One region of the Cupriavidus sp. GW822-FHT03E04 genome, then DNA from elsewhere that is predicted to be linked to it. Evidence: predicted binding sites of a transcription regulator. Region 1 holds the regulator's gene; each other region holds the start of a gene.
What was found. Region 1 encodes sigma-54, which starts transcription at its own class of promoters, with help from an activator protein. Its sites were predicted from a motif close to TGGCANGNAANCTGCTTT; they were not measured.

Region 1 (4,254 bases):
CTGGGCCTCACGCTGGCCGCGCCCGCCAGCGCCGAAAAGGCCGACCGCGAAAAGCCGCTGGTCCTGGAGGCCGACAATGCCAGCTACGATGACGTCAAGCAGGTCTATGTACTGACTGGCAACGTGGTGCTGACCAAGGGCACCATGGTGCTCAAATCCGACGCAGCCGAAGTCCGTACCGATCCCGAGGGCTACCAGTACGCGGTCGCGACCTCCAAGGGCGGCAAGCAAGCCTATATCCGCCAGAAGCGCGACAACGTCGACGAGTACATCGATGGCTGGGGCGACCGCATCGAATATGACGGCAAGCAGGAGTTGTCCAAGCTGATCGGGCGCGCCCGCATGGCCCGCCTGGCCGGCGCCAAGCTGGTCGACGAGATCCGCGGCGCGGTGATCACCTATGACAGCCGCAACGAGTTCTACACGGCCAGCGGCGGCGCCGAGAACGCGACCGCGGGCAGCCCGTCGGGCCGCGTGCGCGCCGTGCTGTCGCCCCGCCAGGAGCAGCCCGCCAGCGGTGCCGCAGCCAATCCGCTGCCGCTCAAGCCGGCAACTGCCCCCGTCAACCCCTGACCTGACGCCGCCACGTCCCTGATCCACGGATTCTGACTTCACCTTCATGACCGCTACCCAAACCGCACCGTCCCAGCCCGCCACCCTGAAGGACAGCAGCACGCTGGTCGTGCGCCACCTGAAGAAGCGCTACGGCTCGCGCACCGTGGTCAAGGACGTGTCGCTCGACGTGAAGAGCGGCGAGGTGGTCGGCTTGCTGGGCCCCAACGGCGCGGGCAAGACCACGTCGTTCTACATGATCGTGGGGCTGGTGGCGCTGGACGAAGGCGATATCGTGCTCGACGACAAACACATCAGCGGCCTGGCCATCCATGAGCGAGCACGCATGGGCCTGTCCTACCTGCCGCAGGAAGCCTCCGTGTTCCGCAAGCTCAATGTGCAGGAAAACATCCGCGCAGTGCTGGAGCTGCAGCTCAACGATGGCAAACCCCTGGGCAAGGCCGAGATCGAGCGCCGGCTGGACACCCTGCTGGATGACCTGCAGATTGCCCACCTGCGCGACAACCCGGCGCTGTCGCTGTCCGGCGGCGAGCGCCGCCGCGTGGAAATCGCCCGCGCGCTGGCCTCCGCGCCGCGCTTCATCCTGCTCGACGAGCCCTTCGCCGGCGTCGACCCGATCGCGGTTGGCGAAATCCAGCGCATCGTCAGCTTCCTCAAGGCACGCAATATCGGCGTGCTGATCACCGACCACAACGTGCGCGAGACGCTAGGCATCTGCGACCACGCCTACATCATCAGCGAAGGCGCGGTGCTGGCGTCCGGGCAGCCTGAGGACATCATCGCCAACGAGTCGGTGCGCAAGGTCTACCTGGGCGAGAACTTCCGCATGTAAGGGCGCGCGGCGCCTGCCGCGCATCGCCCCCCGGGCGGCTTCGGTGTCGCCTTTTATCCTTCAAACGATCATAGCGACACCAGCGATAGCAATTTCCGTTCCATCAGTACGGAAGTTGGGCATAAAATAGGTCGCATGAAACCGTCGCTACAGCTCCGCCTCTCGCAGCATCTCGCGCTTACGCCGCAACTCCAGCAGTCGATCCGGCTGCTGCAACTGTCCACGCTTGAACTGCAGCAGGAAGTGGAACAGGCGCTGACCGAGAACCCCTTGCTCGAGCGTGAGAACGACTGGCTGGACAGCCCGTTGCGCGTGTCTTCGGACGGCTCGGTGAACCTGCAGAGCGCGCCCGCGCCAGCGCCCGCCGATGGCCAGGGCACCAGCGAGAACCGCCCCGATGGCGCGCCCGAAGCCGACGACAGCTACTCTGACAGCAATGAGGATTACGGCAGCGACTGGAGCCTGGACGACTTCGCCCGCCGCCCGCAAGGCGAAGACGACGAAAAAACCCCGATGCAGCTGCGCGACGCCGAGCCCACGCTGCGTGAACACCTCATGGAACAGCTGGCGCCGCTCAAGATTTCCCTGCGCGACAAAGGGCTGGCTATCTTCCTGGTCGAGTCCCTGGACGATGACGGCTACCTGAGCACCACGCTCGAGGAAATCTGCAGCGAGCTGCCGGAGGAGCTCGAGTTCGAGGTCGACGAGATCCAGGCTGTGCTCACGCTGCTGCAGAGCTTCGATCCGCCGGGCGTCGGGGCACGCAACGCCGCCGAGTGCCTGGCGCTGCAATTGCGCAGGCTCAAGCATCCGCAGCGCGAACTGGCGCTGAGCATCGTCACCAACCACCTCGAGCTGCTGGCGGTGCGCGATTACACGCGCCTTAAAAAGGCGCTGCAAGTGGACGAACCGGAACTCAAGGCCGCACATGAACTGATCCGCTCGCTCGCGCCCTATCCCGGCCATGCCTACAGCCGGCCAGAAGCGGACTTCGTGGTGCCTGATGTTTTTGTTCGAAAATTGAGCGGCGGATGGATCGCCCACCTCAACCCGGATGTGATGCCGCGGCTACGCATCAACGACATGTACGCGCAGATTTTGCGCGGTGCAAAAGGCGATGCAGGCGCGGCCGGACTGCAGCAAAAGCTGCAGGAAGCACGCTGGTTGATCAAGAATATCCAGCAAAGGTTCGACACGATATTGCGCGTCGCACAAGCCATTGTCGAACGTCAAAAGAACTTCTTCACCCACGGTGAAATTGCGATGCGCCCCTTGGTTTTGCGGGAGATTGCCGATACACTGGGTTTACACGAGTCCACCATCTCTCGGGTGACTACCAATAAATACATGGCAACGCCGATGGGGACTTTCGAGCTGAAGTATTTTTTTGGCTCTCACGTATCCACAGAAACCGGCGGCGCGGCCTCATCAACGGCAATCCGTGCGTTGATCAAGCAATTGATAGGAGCCGAAGACGCTAGGAACCCCTTGTCCGATAGCCGGATTGCCGAATTGCTCGGCGAGCAAGGCTTTGTGGTAGCACGGCGTACCGTTGCCAAATACCGCGAAGCGCTCAAGATTCCCGCGGTCAATCTCCGTAAGACTTTGTAGCCGAGCTGCATCGCCTGCCTGATGCAGCTCTTTCAGAAGGAGAAACGCTATGAACTTCAAGATCAGTGGACACCACTTGGACATCACGCCCCCTCTGCGTGAGTACGTGGAAACGAAACTGGAGCGTATCGTCAGGCATTTCGATCAAGTCATTGGCGTAAGTGTGCTGCTCTCTGTCGACAATACAAAAGAAAAGGACCGGCGGCAGTACGCGGAAATCAATCTACATCTCAAGGGCAAGGACATCTTTGTCGAAGCGCATCATGAAGACCTGTATGCCGCTATCGACGCACTGGTCGACAAGCTCGACCGGCAGGTGATTCGCCACAAGGATCGCGTGCAGAGCCACGACCGTGAAGCGGTCAAGTATCAGATGGCCGCATCGCAGATGCAGCAATGACCGTGCCTGGCGGCCCACATACCGGGCCGTCGGTGTCAGTCCCTTGAAAAATGGAATCAAGCCGCGCCCAGAGCGCGGCTTTTTCGTTGCAGCCTACCCGATCGGGCCACACAGGGGATTCCGCAACGCATATGTACCAGTGTATGCTGTGCAATACATGGTTGACCGGCCTAGCCATTCCGGTGCATGCAGCACCGCTTGAGCGCATCGGCTATTGCAATGCACAAAGCGGAAGCGGGCCTGCTCTATAATGGCCAGACGCCCGACACCGGCATGGGGGGACACCCGGTGGAAACCTCGGGCCTTGGTTTTTTTACCTCTTTCCGCCCGGTGGGACGCCTCCTGGCCCCGGGCCTGCTTACTAGAAAACCCTGCGCATTCCACATGAATCGTTTGGCTAAATTGCTGCCACCCGGCAACATCAACCTCGACGTCAGCGTCACCAGCAAGAAGCGCGTGTTCGAACAGGCCGGGCTCCTCTTCGAGAACAACCATGGCGTAGCGCGCGCGACCGTGACCGACAACCTGTTCGCCCGCGAGTCGCTCGGGTCCACCGGCCTGGGCGCGGGGGTTGCGATCCCCCACGGCCGCATCAAGGGACTGAAGCAGCCACTGGCCGCCTTCATGCGCCTGGCCGAGCCGATCCCCTTCGAGTCGCCCGACGGCAAGCCGGTCGCGCTGCTGATCTTCCTGCTGGTGCCCGAACAGGCCACCCAGCAGCATCTGGAAATTCTCTCCGAGATCGCCCAGTTGCTGTCCGACCGCGAGATGCGCGAAGGACTGGCTACCCTGCCCACCCCCGACGACGTGCACCAGTTGCTGACGCAATGGCACCCTT
Region 2 (4,254 bases), on a different contig from region 1:
ATGCTCTCGTCGCGTGCTCGCGAACTGGCCTATGGAGATGACTAATGACAGTGGCTGTGCTAGCTGCTACGACCGGCTTCCGCCTGCCGCCACCGGGTTGGGAGCGCGATTTCGCGGGCGGGGTGCGGTTCGCCTGTTAGGCGCGCGCGGCGGGGCTGCATGGTGTGCGCATTCGCCGCGGCTTTTAAGGGGAAGCGGTCATCGGACAGCATCGTGCCCCCGCTCACCAGTGCGGATGCAGCGGACATCCGCCACGCTGTGCACAACGATTTTCTCGTCGCCGAGCTTGCCAGTGAGCACGGACCACCGGATCGCGTCGATTGCGCGATCGGCCAAGACACCGTCGACGGCCAGTTCCAGTTTGAGCTTGGGCAGAAGGTCCTTCACATACTCCGCGCCGCGGCACAGTTCTGTATGACCGTTCTGCAGGCCACAGCCAATGACCTCGGTCACCGTGAGCCCCTGTATGCCGACGCCCGCCAGCGCGTTCCTGACGTCGTCAAGCTTGAAGGGCTTGATAATCGCGGCAATAAATTTGATCGCCATGAGGCTGCCTCGCGAGTTCAAGTGGAAGGGGTCAGGCGGGTAGCTTGTAGCCAGTTTCGCCATGTTCGGATGTGTCGAGCCCCTCGACTTCTTTGTCTTCGTCCACACGCAGCCCGCGGCAGCACAGCGAGGCCACCTTGAGTGCGATGTAGCTCGTGGCCAGGCAGAACAGGATGCTGAAACCAATAGCGCCAACCTGGACCAGCATCTGCCCGCCGAAGTCCCGCGCTTCGGGCAAGCCGACGCCGCCCAAAGCGGGCAAGGCAAACATGGTCGTAAGCAGGCCGCCGACAATGCCACCAACGCCATGCACCGCAAACACGTCGAAGGAGTCGTCCAGCCCTAGCGCGGGCTTGAGCTTCTCGACCGCCCAGATGCAGCAAGGCGAGGCGATGGCACCGACCATCAACGCCCCCATGGGCCCGACAAATCCGCATGCTGGTGTGATACCTACTAGGCCGGCGACTGCACCCGTGACAACGCCCAACAAGCTGGGCTTGCCACGGTGCAACCATTCGATGAACAGCCACGACATGGCGCCCGCTGCTCCCGCGAGCATGGTGTTCACGATGACGAGCATGGCAAAGCCATTGGCCAATAGGGCGCAGCCGCCGCAGAATCCAAGCCAGCCCACCCACAGCAAGGAGCCGCCAGTCATGGTCATGGTCATGTTGTGCGGTGCCATGGCGGTGGCATGCAGGCCCTTGCGCGGTCCAACCATCCAGGCCGCCACCAGGGCCGCGATGCCGACATTGATGTGCACCACGTTGCCGCCAGCGAAGTCCTGGCTCCCCCAGACGAAGACCCACCCGCCGCCCCAGGCCATATGCGCCATGGGCACGTAGTTGATGGTGAACCAGACGGTCATGAACACCAGCACTGCCGAGAACTTCATGCGTTCGGCGAAGCCACCCACGATGATGGCTGGCGTGATTGCCGCGAACATCATCATGAACAAGAAGTACAGCAGTTCGGGGATGGTGCCGTGAACCGACTCCGGCGTCACTCCGCTCAAGAAGAGTTTGGAAGCCCCGCCGATATAGGCCTGCCAGTCCCCGCCATCCGCAAACGCGAAGCTGTAGCCATAGATGGCCCACAGCACACAGATGAGCGACGCTACGGCAAACACTTGCGTCAAAACCGACAGCACGTTCTTTGCGCGCGCCAAGCCGGCGTAAAACAAGGCCAGGCCGGGCAGCGTCATCAGCAAAACGACCAATGCACATGTGAAAACAAAGGCGGTGTCGCCAGCACTGATGGTTGGTACGGCCTTCGCTGTCTGAGCCCAGCAGGAGCTGGCCATCAACGCAAAAAGGGCACCTCCCGTGCGAATTCCGTGTCTTGCAGAGCTTGTCATGGCATTCCAGTCAATGGTGAAAAACGTGGCCCGCTGGCCAACTTCTCACCATTGCGCAAGTACCATGCCAGTATTCATGCTGGGAATTAAATATTCCTATTAAGAAGTACTTAAAAGATTACGAAGTTGCCGCGCCGCAATGGGGCGCAATGCGCTCGCGCACTTGCCAATGGTGCGTGGGAACGTGGTCCGGTGAATCTGGAAAGGAATGGTCCGGTCAGCGCCGGGAGCTGAGCCGGGGCGATGAGGCACCGAAAGCGTGGGCATATCGTTCCATCGGATTGGCGCACGCGCCGCTGGTGCACGCCAGCCATTGAGACTGGCAATTGCGCACGACAGGACCAGGCCCCCCGCGCCTATGGTCCGTCCGGCACTCTTGGGCAGTGCGGGGACGGACCGCCCGACAGCCGGCCATCAGCTCACACCGTTATTTGTGACCCTCATGGTGCGGCAGCATGGCATAGACCTGGGGCGGGGAGCCTTCACGCGCCAGCGGAACGCCAGTGTCGTGCGCGAGGGAATCAAGGGCGAGGGCCGGCAACGCCGTCATGCGTGCGACGGCGCGCCCTCATGTTGCACCAATAGAGAGTGACAGCACTGCAGATCAAGACGCGCGGCCGATACTCTGGATCTGCTCCAGTGCCCCAGCTAGCATGGCCTTTAGCAGCGGCTGGACCTGTTCGGCCAGTTCCGATCGATAGTTAAAGGGGGCTTCTTCGTCCATATAGAGGCATTGCGCCATTTCCAGCTGGATGGCATGGACGCACTTGTGCGGCTCGCCGTAATGTCGCGTAATGTAGCCTCCCGTGAAACGGCCATTGGCAACATAGGTATAGCCCCGCCCTCCGGGCATGGTGGCCAGCGGAGCCAGCGCGGCCCGCAGCACCGCGTCGGCACAGGAGGCGCCCGAGTTGGTCCCCAGATTGAGGTCCGGCAGCGTGCCCTCAAACAGCAGCGGCAGCACGCTGGCGATGGAATGCGCTTCCCACAGCAAGACGCAGCCATGCAGCCGGACGAGCCGGTCCAGCTCGGCGCGCAGCGCCTGATGATAGGGCCGCCAGTAGGTCTCACGGCGGCGAGCGATCTCCGCGTCGTCAGGCATCTGACCGGGCCGATAGAGCGGCACGCCCTTGAAGGTTTCAATCGGGCACAGGCCGGTCGTCGTCTGCCCCGGGTACAGGCTTTCTCCGGTTGGCGGTCGATTGAGATCAATAGCGTAGCGAGAGAGCGTCGCATTGAGCACCGAATAACCCTGGTCTTGGGCGAATCCGTAGAGCCGGTCAAGATGCCAGTCTGTGTCGCTGACAATGCTGGCTTCCTCCGACAAGGACGGCAGGATCTCCTCGGGCAAGCGCCGGCCCAGGTGAGGAATCGAGATCAGCAGCGGCAACGTGCCCTGGTGGAGTTCAAAAACAGGCGTGCTCATGATGATGTCTTCAAGGGGTTGGAAATGGCGCGCTCACGACTAGCGCGCCGGAAGAAAGCGCGGGCATAGCCGCGCGCAAGGCTGGCAACAGATCCAGTTCGAGCGTCGTGCGGGTCAAACGCACAATCTCGTCGGCGGTCTGCGACCATTGCGCATCGCGGTACAGTAGATGAAACTCGCGCTGGCCCAGCCTGGATGGCGGCAGCGCCACCACCTGGACTTGGTCCAGCCAAGCACGCGACTGCCAAAGGCACAACGGCGTGCTGATGGCCCAGCCCAGACCGGCGGCCACCACGCTTAGCAAGGGATCGGTCGCGTCAAAAGCAAAACGCTGTGGCATCTCGACGCCCAGGTGGCGCAGGAATCGTTCGACTTGCTGCCCAATGACGGAGCGCGAGGTATAGCGGATCAGCGGTAGCAGTTGCGCCTGGCGTTTGATGTCCAGAGCCTCTCGCAGCGCAGAGCTGTCCGCGCCTCGTGGCAGCACGGCGACCCAGGCTTCGGAGAAGAGCATGCGCTGTGCCACGCGGGGATCGGACGGCACCTCGGTGCATACCGCCAGATCGAGGTCGCGCGCCAGTAGCTGTGTATTCAAGCTAGGCGTAAGTCCCGACCAGAGCTGAAGCTGGCGGGCCGAACCCGACAGCGCGCGAATCAGTGAGGGGCCGACAGTGGCCGCAAACGAATCCACGCAGCCCAGCCGGAGCTGGGCATGATCCTGGCGCACACTCTGCCTGAGACGGTTAGAGATGTTGCGCGCATCAGCAAGGAGGCTGTCGGCCATCTCCAGCAGGATGTTGCCAGCACGTGTCGTCCTGGCTGGCCGCACCTCGCGATCGAGCAGTTGCACGCCGTAGGCTCCCTCCAGCACCTTGATCATCTGGCTGACGGCACTCTGGCTCACGCCCATCCGCTGTGCGGCGAG
Region 3 (4,254 bases), on a different contig from region 1:
CAGCCTTGCCGCTCCTGCGACTCGCAGGCGCAAGACCATGGCGGGTGCCGCTGCCAGGCGTTCCTGTTGACCGGCGATGCCGCCGCCACGGATCCGGTGTGCGATCGGTCGGGAGACCATGGGAAGGTCATGGAGATCGTGCTACAGGGCAGGCTGGCCGAGGCACAGGCGCGCGGCCGGGAGCACGGGATGGTCTTCCGCAGCGATGGGAATTCGCTCAGGCTAAGCAGCGAAGCGGACTGCGCTGGTAGTGAAAGAGGTAAATAGAAAATCGAGAACAGAAAAATCAAAGACGTTTCACACCGTGCCTGGGCAGCCATGCGGGCCGATGTGAAACGTCCTTGCGAATCCTTCCTTCGTCTCCGGTTTTTATCCGACCATCAGGTCTGACACCGGTCTCCTCCAATGCTCCTCCAATGCTCATCCGATACTCAGAACCCACTCTGCCAGTTTCCTGGCATCCGTCTCACTGAGCTGATCGTGTGGCGGCATGGGAATCCGTCCCCAAACGCCTTTCCCGCCCTCACGGATCTTTTTCGCGAGCCGCTCGGGTGCTTCCCCGTCGCCCTTGTACTTGCCCGCTACCTCGGCAAAGCCTGGCCCGACTACCTTGGTCTTCATGCTGTGACAAGAAAAGCAGCCGCTCTTGTCGGCCAGCGCCTGCATATCGGGCGCCGCTTCGACCCGGGTGGCACACAGCACCATCGCCACCATCGCGACCGTGGCCGTGGCCGTGGCCGTGGCCGTCAACGGCAGGAATCCTTTCGCCTTCTGCATATCTACGTCCCAATGCTCTGATCATCGACCCGCCCTTGCGCGTGCCGGCGCCGGTGTGCGATGCCGGCACGCGCGGGGCAGCTACGCTACATGGTGTCCGGCAACATTCAGCTCTTGTGCAGCTTGAACACCCACACCGATCCGCCCTGCTCCAGGAAATTCACGCGCTTGGCGACTTCCCCGCCCCACAGCGGCACGGCGCCGCCCCAGCCCGACACCACCGCCACATACTGCTCGCCGCCCTCCTCCCAGGTAACCGGAGGCGCCACCACGCCGCTGCCCGTCTGGAACTTCCACAGTTCCTTGCCGGTCTTGGCATCCGCGGCCTTCAGGTAGCCCTCCGGCGTGCCCCAGAACACCAGCCCGCCGGCAGTGGTCATCACCCCGCCCCACAGCGGCGCGTAGTTCTTGACTTCCCACTCGATCTTGCCGGTCTTGGGGTTGATCGCGCGCAGCGAGCCGATGTAGTCCTCGTTGAGCGGATGGATGGTGAAGCCGGCGCCGAGGAAGGCGGCGCCCTTCTTGTAGCCCACGGGTTCGTTCCAGATATCCATGCCCCATTCATTGGCTGGCACATAGAACAGGCCGGTCTGCGGGCTGTAGGCCATCGGCTGTTGGTTCTTGCCCCCGAGGAAGCCCGGCGCGGCGAACACGGACTGGCCCTTCTTCGGATCGCTGCCCGCCGCCGGGTCGCCCGGCCGGCTTTCCGCGATCATGTTGGGTCGTCCGGTCTTAAGGTCGATGCTGCTGGCCCAGGTGATCTTCTTGACGAAGGGAAAGGCGTTCACCAGCTTGCCGCTGGTGGCGTCGTTGACGTAGAAGAAGCCGTTGCGGTCGGCCTTGCCGCCCAGGCGCTTGCCGTCCTGGTCGAAGGTCACGAACTCGTTGACGCCGTCAAAGTCCCAGCCATCGTTCGGGGTGTTCTGGTAGTGCCAGACAATCTTGCCGGTGGCGGGGTCGAGCGCAACGGTCGAGGCCGAATACAGGTTGTCGCCCTTGCGCATGTGGCTGTTCCACGGCCCCGGGTTGCCGGTGCCGAAGTAGGCAAGGCCGGTCTGCGGATCGTAGGTGCCGCCAAGCCAGGTGGCCGCGCCGCCGGTCTTCCAGGTCTCGCCGGGCCAGCTGGCGTTCTGGGTGCCGGTCACACCGTTCTCGGTCTTGTTGCCGTCCTTGTCATACTTGTAGCCCATATGGCCCTCCACCACTGGCCTGGACCACACCATCTGCCCGGTCTTGGCGTCGCGTGCCTCGACCCGTCCCACCACGCCGAACTCGCCGCCCGAGACGCCGGTCAGCACCATGCCTTTGACGATCAGGGGGGCCGCCGTGTAGGAGTATCCGGCGGCATAGTCTTCGATCTTCTCCTTCCACACCACCTTGCCGGTCTTCTGGTCCAGCGCCACCAGTTGCGCATCGAGCGTGCCGAAGATCACCAGGTTGTCGTACAGGGCCGCGCCACGGTTGACCACGTCGCAGCAGGGCATGATGCCCTCGGGCAGGCGGTGCTCATATTTCCACAGCTTGGCGCCTGTCTTCAGGTCGAGCGCGTAGATGCGGGAATAGGAGGCGGTCACGAACATCTTGCCGTCGTGGATCAACGGCTGCGCTTCCTGCCCGCGCTGCTTCTCGCCGCCGAAAGAGAACGACCACGCCGGCACCAGCTGGCCGATGTTCTTGGTGTTGATGCGGTTCAGCGTGGAAAAGCGCTGGCCTTGCGGGCCCATCCCCCACGACAGCACGTCGCCCGGCGACTTCGCGTCGTTCTCGATCATGGCATCGGTCACCGCGGCCTGCGCCACCAGGCTCGCGGTAGTCGCCGCGAGCACCATCATCACGCGTAACGTCCTCATTGTCTGCTCCTCTCTCTTGTTGTCGATCGTTGTCGATCCTCGCCGGTGTGCCACGCACACCAGACAGACTCTTGGCAATTCCCATGCCAATGGAAAACACCCGCATCCGGGCCCGCGGCAGCCTGCTAATGCCTGGATGGCGTACCAGCGCGGAACACTCCGCTGCCGTTGTTGCGGAATTGAACAGCACACCTGCCCTGACTCAGCGTCCCAACGCGGCGTCCTCATACGCCGGGTAGAGGTGCGTCACATTGCGCAGGTACTCCGCCGGCATGGCGCCCCAGCGTGCGTATGCCTGCGGCACCGGCATGGCGATCACCTCGGCCAGGTCGCGCCCCTGGGCTGCCGCCTGGGTCATGCGGGCATCCAGCCACTGCAGGTAGCCGCGTGTCTGCGCGACGGCATCCGCGCTGCCGAGCGCCGGTCCGTGGCTGGGGATCAGCAGCCGCGCGCCGCTGTCGCGCAGCAACGCCTGCAATTGGTCCAGGCTGGCCAGCCAGCGCTTGAGATCCGCGTGGGGTGTGGTCGGCACGCGCTCGCGAAACGCCACGCCGCCCGCGAACACAATGCCGGCGCTGCGGTCCACGATCACCAGGTCGTCGGCGGTGTGGCCGTCCATCCGGATCAGATCGAAGGTGTGCCTGCCGATCGTGCGCCGGCCCGGGGTCAGCATGTGGCGCGGCGCCGCCGGTTCGGTGTCGCGCATCCAGTTGCCGCACAGGCGATAGAGGTTGTCGGCATAGGCAGGCCCTTCGCGCCGGGCGCCGTCGATGGTGCCGGCCAGCGCGCTGCCGCCCACGTCGACATAGGCCTGGTTGCCGAAGAAGTAGTCCGGATGCAGGTTCAGATTGAGCACCAGCCGTACCGGCGCCGCCGTGACCGAAGCAATGGCACGGCGCTGCTGCTCGCCATATTGGCGCGACGGCCCGGTATTGATCACCACCACGCCATCACCCGTGTCGATAAAGGCGGTGTTGATGATGTTGCAGCCGTTGTCCGGCGCGAAATCCGCATTCGCCCCTTCCAGCAGCCACACGTCGGCGGCGACCTGGCGTGGCGCCAGGCGATAGTCCCCTGCCTGCGCCAGCGCCGCCTGCGCTGCCAGCCATAGCAGGATGCCGAGCACGCGCTTCATGGCGTCACCTGCGCCGCGAACCGGTTGCCGTTGTTATCGCGCCCGGTCACCGTCATGCCGCGCTCGCTGGTCCCGCGCAGGTCGAAGGAGAAGATCGGGTTTTCAGCGACCGGTTCGTATAGCGTCAGCCGCAGCATCGCTTCCCGCGTGGCGTCGAGCAGGTTTAGCGACTCCACATGGAAGGCGGGGATACCGGCCACCAGCCCGGTGTCCATCGGGTGCATCACACGTAGCCGCACCCGGCCACCGGCGCCGCCGAGGCCGGGGAACACGCGCGATTCGACCCGGTTCAGCGTGGTGCTCCATGAGCCGTCGCGGCGTGTAGCGCCCGGCACCGTGCAGCCGCCGCCGCTGGCATCCACCATCACCCCGCCCACATGCCACACGCCGTCCGGCGTGCGGGCCGCCACGCGCACCGGCGAGGCCTGCTCCAGCTTGAAGCGGAACGACAGCGAGGGGCGCACCTTGAGCGGCTCGAACTCCAGCACCTTG

Region 2: AC1RQC_RS31875 (ammonium transporter) is a predicted target of sigma-54. The motif match lies at 1,956-1,973, and genes of this name have one in related genera.
Region 3: AC1RQC_RS00875 (PQQ-dependent methanol/ethanol family dehydrogenase) is a predicted target of sigma-54. The motif match lies at 2,699-2,716, and genes of this name have one in related genera.

Annotation. Positions count from the first base shown of each region.
Region 1 is NZ_JBXANI010000016.1:161,353-165,606, reverse strand. It holds gene lptA (lipopolysaccharide transport periplasmic protein LptA) at 1-573, shown strand, start outside; gene lptB (LPS export ABC transporter ATP-binding protein) at 620-1,405, shown strand; gene AC1RQC_RS23915 (RNA polymerase factor sigma-54) at 1,541-3,016, shown strand; gene hpf (ribosome hibernation-promoting factor, HPF/YfiA family) at 3,066-3,416, shown strand; gene ptsN (PTS IIA-like nitrogen regulatory protein PtsN) at 3,801-4,254, shown strand, end outside.
Region 2 is NZ_JBXANI010000027.1:47,119-51,372, reverse strand. It holds gene AC1RQC_RS31880 (P-II family nitrogen regulator) at 199-540, opposite strand; gene AC1RQC_RS31875 (ammonium transporter) at 578-1,849, opposite strand; gene hutG (N-formylglutamate deformylase) at 2,508-3,329, opposite strand; gene AC1RQC_RS31865 (LysR family transcriptional regulator) at 3,340-4,254, opposite strand, start outside.
Region 3 is NZ_JBXANI010000001.1:192,555-196,808, forward strand. It holds gene pqqE (pyrroloquinoline quinone biosynthesis protein PqqE) at 1-267, shown strand, start outside; gene AC1RQC_RS00870 (c-type cytochrome) at 421-714, opposite strand; gene AC1RQC_RS00875 (PQQ-dependent methanol/ethanol family dehydrogenase) at 885-2,627, opposite strand; gene AC1RQC_RS00880 (quinoprotein relay system zinc metallohydrolase 1) at 2,830-3,762, opposite strand; gene AC1RQC_RS00885 (quinoprotein dehydrogenase-associated SoxYZ-like carrier) at 3,759-4,254, opposite strand, start outside.